DNA from 2 places in the Mesorhizobium sp. M0621 genome. Region 2 is predicted to be linked to the other one. Evidence: riboswitches for the same ligand, from Rfam matches in the RefSeq annotation. Region 2 holds a riboswitch; the other holds the start of a gene.
The links. Region 2 has a riboswitch for cobalamin ahead of NKI38_RS17365 (hypothetical protein). Riboswitches for the same ligand answer to the same signal wherever they lie in the genome.

Region 1 (3,128 bases), on a different contig from region 2:
TTCCTTCGCTTTTTACTCCACTTTTCTCTCCTGACATGGTTGCCGCCAAAACCCTGCTAGCATGAACCGGAATCACCCCATCAAATCACCCTCAGAGTGACGCCTGCATGAAGGAAAAGATCTCGCTCCCCATGGCCCGGCGCATTGCGCTTGCCGCCCAAGGGTTTCTCGATCCCCGCCCGATCGGCACACCGAACCGCCGGCACTTCGCCCGTGTATTGGCCCGCACCGGCCTGCTGCAGATCGATTCCGTCAGCGCGGTGGTGCGCGCTCACTATATGCCGCTCTATTCGCGCCTTGGCCCCTACCCACTCGCCTTGCTCGACAACGCGGCCGTCACGCGCAAGCGCACGGTGTTCGAATATTGGGCGCATGAAGCCTCCTTCCTGCCGGTCGAGACGTACCCGCTGATGCGCTGGCGCATGCAACGCGCCGAGCGCGGCGACGAGATGTATCTCGGCCTCGCCAAATGGGGCCGCGAACACGCCGCCTATATCGAGGAGATCTACCGCCAGGTCGCCGAGCGTGGCCCGATCGCCGCCTCCGCGCTTGAGGGCCAGAAGGGCTCCGGAGGCTGGTGGGGCTGGAGCCACGCCAAGCACGCCTTCGAATGGCTGTTTTGGGCCGGGCGCATCACCACGGCGCATCGTCGCGGTTTCGAACGCTTCTACGACCTGCCCGAGCGCGTGCTGCCGCAGGCGATCCTCGATCTGCCGGTTCCCGCCGCCGAGGACGCGCATCGGGAATTGCTGCGCATTTCCGCCCGTGCCCATGGCATCGCGACATCAGGCGATTTGCGCGACTATTTCCGCCTGTCGCCGGCCGATATGAAAGGCCGGCTGGAGGAACTGGTCGAAACAGGCGAACTGTTGCCGGTGCGTGTCGAAGGTTGGGACAAGCCCGCCTATCTTCACAAGGACGCCCGCCTGCCCCGAAAGATCGAGGCCCGTGCCCTGTTGGCGCCGTTCGATCCGGTCGTCTTCGAACGCTCGCGCACGAAGCGGCTGTTCGATTTCCACTACCGCATCGAGATCTACACGCCGGCCGACAAGCGGCAATACGGCTATTATGTCCTGCCGTTCCTGCTCGGCGACCGGATCGTGGCGCGCGTGGACCTCAAGGCGGACCGGCCTGCCGGCATCCTGCGAGTCCATGCGGCCTATGCCGAGCCCAACGCGCCGCCACAGACTGCCGCTCAGCTCTACGAAGAACTGAAGCAGATGCAGGGCTGGCTCGGCCTCGAACGCATCGAAGTGACACCGGCTGGTGACTTGGGTCCGGCGTTGGTCGACCTGACCGTGTCGTAAGCTCGCGTTGACTCCGCCGCCTGCAAAAGCCTAAATCCGATACAGACGGTCTCTTCTCTTCAACGAGAGGAGCCAAGAGGGAATGCGGTGCGGGACGAAATCCCAAATCCGCGGCTGTCCCCGCAACTGTAAGCGAAGAGCCAAGGCCGAAAGCCACTGGGATGATCCCGGGAAGGCGGCTACCCAAGGCGATGACCCGCGAGCCAGGAGACCTGCCGTCTGCGACTATAGAATCCGATCGCCCGGCGGGTTTCCGGGCAAGGAGCGCGATCTTTGGACCACGACAGCAGTTTTTCGGCTGGCACAGCGGATGTTTCGTCCGGCCATGATGATACGTTGGCCGGCGTCACCGTGATCGTCTGCGCCTCCTGTCGCGACGAGACCGGCTCCGACGCCCATCCCCGCGCCGGCGAACTGCTGGCAGACGACACGCGCCGCGCCGCATCTGGCGACAATATTCGCATCCGCAGCGTTGAATGCCTCGGCAATTGCAAGCGTCGTCTCAGCGCCGCCATCCTGCGCGACGGCTGCTGGAGCTACGTCTTTGGCGATCTGACGGCAACCAGCGGCGCCGATCTCGTCACCGGCGCAAAACTCTTCGCCACCTCGACGGACGGACTCATTCCATGGCGCGGCCGTCCCGATAGCCTGAAGCGCGGCCTCGTTGCCCGCATCCCTCCCCTCGACCTGTTGAAGGACTTGAAATGACCGCTCCAGATTCGTCTGCCAACCTCTCCCGTGTTCCCTGTACCGTCGTCACCGGTTTCCTCGGCGCCGGCAAGACGACGCTGGTCCGCCATCTCCTGGAAAACGCCGGCGGCAAGCGCATTGCCATCATCGTCAACGAATTCGGCGACATCGGCATCGATGGCGAGATCCTGAAGGGCTGCGGCATCGACACCTGCCCGGAGGAAAACATCGTCGAACTGGCCAATGGCTGCATCTGCTGCACCGTCGCCGATGATTTCGTGCCGGCGCTCGACCAGATCCTCGCGCTGACTCCGAAGGTCGACCACATCCTGATCGAGACTTCCGGCCTCGCTTTGCCCAAGCCGCTGGTCCAGGCTTTCCAGTGGCCGAGCGTGAAAAGCCGCGTGACCGTTGATGGCGTCATCGCCGTGGTCGACGGGCCGGCATTGGCCGAGGGACGCGTCGCCAACGACATGGACGCCTTGCAGGCGCAGCGCGCTAAGGATGAGACGCTTGATCATGACGATCCGGTAGAAGAAGTGTTCGAGGACCAGATCGCCTGCGCCGACCTGATCATCCTGTCGAAGAGCGACCTGATGGACGCCGCCGGCACCGCCCGCGCCAACGCCATCATTGGCGAACACTCCGCCCGCGCGGTGAAGATCGTGCCGACGTCGCATGGCAAGGTCGATCCCTCCGTACTGCTCGGCCTCGGTCTCGCCGTCGAGGACGACATCGAAAACCGCAAGTCCCATCATGACGGCGCCTTCGACCATGAGCATGATGACTTCGATACGTTCATCGTCGACATTGCCTCGATCGCCCATCCGGACGAATTGGCGAAACGCGTCGCCACGGCTGCCGAGGAAGAGAACGTGCTGCGTGTGAAAGGCTTCGTCGAGGTCGGCGGCAAGCCGATGCGGCTGCTGCTGCAGGCCGTCGGGCCGCGCGTCAACCATTACTATGACCGCGCCTGGACGGCGCAGGACGACCGTCGCTCGCGCCTTGTCGTCATCGGCCTCAAGGGGCTGAACCGACCGGCGATCGAGCGTATACTCGCCGGCTGATTTCGGACCCGGGTTGCGATGCACATCCTCACCACGACATCCGCCTCGCTCGACGATCTCGCCG
Region 2 (3,128 bases):
CCCGCCTGCTGCAGGCGCTCGGCCGATTTCCGCGCAAGGGCTGCTATCTCTATGGCGGCAAGTGGATGGCCGAGCCGGTGTTCCCCGAAGGCATGATGACGAACGGCGTGCTCGGCCTGTCCTCCAACCAGCAATTCATGGGCTTGCCGGCCGATGCGACCGCAAGGCCAGGCGACTACGCTTTCCTGCGTCCGACGCAGAGCGAGGCCGTGCTGCAACAATTCGGATCGATCGCAGTGTTTTCCAGCGGCAGGATCGTTGATCGCTGGCCGGCACTGCCGATGGCGTGATCGCCTATCCCTTGACCGGAATCCAGATCTCCAGTCCGCCATTGCCGCTGCGCGGGTCGAAATCGGGGCCGTAGCGTTCGAATTCCGGCGCATCGGATATTTCGTGGCCGGAGGCCGGCAGCCATTTGTTCCAGATCGTGTTGACCGTACGGCGGATGGTCGAGATGTGTTCGCGGTGGGCGAAGACCGCATATTTCTGTGCCGGTACCCCTACCCGGCTGAATTCCTTCGGCAGGTCGGAAAAGTCCGATACTTCGACGCCGGCGATGTAGTCGAAATTGCCGGCATCGTCGCCGTTGACGCAGACGCCATAGGCGACGTCGCCGGTCTCACCCGGAATGTTGCCGATATAGGGGCCAAAGCGCTGCCACTGCATCGGGATGGCGGCGCTGGTTTCACAGCTGTAGCGTTCGCCGAGGCCGGCGATCAGGAACGGCCGGCTGGTCTCGAAGCGCGGCGGTTCGAGGTTGGTAAGAAAGGACTGGTCCATCAGGATCGGCTCCACGAGGTCGAGGTTGTCGAGTGTGCCTTGCGCGCGCACCAGTTCCGGCGTGGTGCCGAACTGGTCGCGGAAGGCACGGGTGAACGCCTCATGCGAGTTGTAGCCGGCATCGAGCGCGAGCGAGAGAATGTCGGGCGCGCCGCCGGCCAGCTTGCGCGCCGCTTCGCTCAGCCGGCGCGCGCGCATGTAGCCCATCACCGACCGGCCGGTGGCAGCGCCAAACGCGCGCGTCACATGAAAGCGCGACACGCCGCTGCTTTGCGCGACATCGTCGAGCGAGATCGCCTCCGGCAGATGGCTTTCGACGAACCACAGCGCTTTCTCGGTCGGGTTCATGGGGCTCCTTTTCGCATTGGGCGGATTACCTTGCCACCTTCCCGCAAAGCCAGTTTGATCGAAATTGCGCAATCTGCACGATAGCATCGGCTGGGCTTCGCTTGACAGCGTCAGGCGGCATCTTCTAGAGCGTTATGTTATTACATAATGAGAGCGCGCAATGCCTGTTTCCCCCACACATGAGTGGCCCATCACTCCGTCCGAGAAATCCGTTGCGAAGCGATTGGGGGAAATCTACGCTGGACCCGCGATGGTCCCCGAGTCGAAAGGCGAGGGGTGAAAAGGGAACACGGTGAGGCCTGCTCAGGTCGAGACCGTGGCTGCCCCCGCAACTGTAAGCGGCGAGCAAAATCCGTGAATGCCACTGGCCGGCAAGGCTGGGAAGGCAGGATGGCGCAACGACCCGCGAGCCAGGAGACCTGCCATCAGCATGAGTTGACCGGACGGGGTATGCCGGGAGGAAACGCGAATCTCGGTCTTGTCGGCCGGCTCGCCAGCGTCCTTCCGTCGCCAGTTTTGGAAAGTGACGGAAGTTGGAAGCCTCGAAGGCCATCCATTGCATCATCGTGTGCACACTTTACCGCGATCCCGTGACCGGGGTCAGACCTGGCGCGCAATTGTGTGCCGATTTGCATGGTCGGCTCTCAGTGGATGAAGATCGCGCGTTGGCGTTCGGCTACGCGATCGCCTCGCTCGCCGATGGCTGGTGCAATTCCGGGCAGCGTCCGGCTGGATTGGCCGGCAAGACGCTGGCCCGCATCCCGGCTCCGGGCAATCTGGCAGGCAGCAGCCGATGACGCCGCTTCTCGAAGCGCGCGATCTCTGCGCCATGGCGAATGGCCGGGATCTGGTCCAGGCGGTCAGCCTGTCGGTGGCCGCTGGCGACCGCCTTGCCATCATTGGTCCCAACGGCGCCGGCAAGACAACGCTGTTGCGCATGTTGTCGGGCATGCTGCGGCCGAGTTCAGGCGAGGTGAAGCTTGGCGGGCGGCGGCTGGACAGGATTTCGGCCGCCGAGCGGTCACTGCATATCGCCGTGGTCGGCCAGACTGACCAGCCCGATCCGCGGCTGGCGGTGATCGACTATGTTGAGCTTGGCCGGGTCCCGCATACCGGGCAGCGCAGGAGCGAGGAGCGCGACATTGTCGTGGATGCGCTGCGCCAAACCGGTCTGCTGCCGCTGCTTGGCCGCACCATCGGCTCGCTGTCGGGCGGCGAGCGCCAGCGCGCCCAATTGGCGCGCGCCATCGCGCAGCAGCCAAAAATCCTGTTCCTCGACGAGCCGACCAACCATCTCGACCCGCGCGCCCGCGGCGAACTGCTCGAACTCGTGGCCGGCTTCAGCATGACGGTGATCGCGGTGCTGCACGATCTGGCGCTGGTCGCACCCTTCGCCACCAGGGTGGCGGTGATGAACCATGCCCGTCTGCAAGCGCTCGCCGCACCGCGCGAAGCGCTGACCCAACAGCTGATCCGCGAGATTTTCGGCATCGATGTGCTGCGTCTGCGCCATCCGACCGAGGACCGCGAACTGACGGTTTTCGAGGTTCCGAATCGTGCCGCGCCGCCGTCCTGACTGAAGCCGTTCCGCATTCCAACAAAGGAGCAACATCCGTGAAACGCCTCGCTTTTTCGCTTGCCTTCTCGCTGCTGGCCTCGACAGCCCTGGCCTTCCCGGTGACCGTCGACAGCTGCGGCAAGCCGCTGACCTTCGACGCGCCGCCGAAGCGCGCCGTCATCCATGATCTCAACATGGCCGAGATGGCTTTCGCGCTGAAACTGCAGCCGTCGATCGTCGGCCTGACCGGCATCACCGGATGGTACAAGGTCGGCCCCGAATTCAAGGCCGAGCAGGGTTCGATCCCGGAACTGGCGCCCAAGTATCCGACGCTCGAAAACCTCGTCGCCGTCGAGCCCGATTTCTTCTTCGCCGGCTGGTATTACGGCATGAAGCCGGGTGGCGAGGTGACGCCCGACACGCTTGCCCCGCATGGCATCAA

Region 1: it holds a riboswitch for cobalamin, as region 2 does, so the genes downstream of both, NKI38_RS14495 (DUF1636 family protein) here and NKI38_RS17365 (hypothetical protein) in region 2, are expected to answer to the same signal.

The regions. Positions count from the first base shown of each region.
Region 1 is NZ_JAMYQF010000017.1:66,750-69,877, reverse strand. It holds gene NKI38_RS14500 (winged helix-turn-helix domain-containing protein) at 108-1,307, shown strand; cobalamin riboswitch at 1,337-1,541, shown strand; gene NKI38_RS14495 (DUF1636 family protein) at 1,581-2,015, shown strand; gene cobW (cobalamin biosynthesis protein CobW) at 2,012-3,064, shown strand; gene cobN (cobaltochelatase subunit CobN) at 3,083-3,128, shown strand, end outside.
Region 2 is NZ_JAMYQF010000022.1:81,684-84,811, reverse strand. It holds gene NKI38_RS17375 (DSD1 family PLP-dependent enzyme) at 1-290, shown strand, start outside; gene NKI38_RS17370 (GyrI-like domain-containing protein) at 295-1,128, opposite strand; cobalamin riboswitch at 1,363-1,569, shown strand; gene NKI38_RS17365 (hypothetical protein) at 1,662-1,925, shown strand; gene NKI38_RS17360 (ABC transporter ATP-binding protein) at 1,922-2,704, shown strand; gene NKI38_RS17355 (ABC transporter substrate-binding protein) at 2,743-3,128, shown strand, end outside.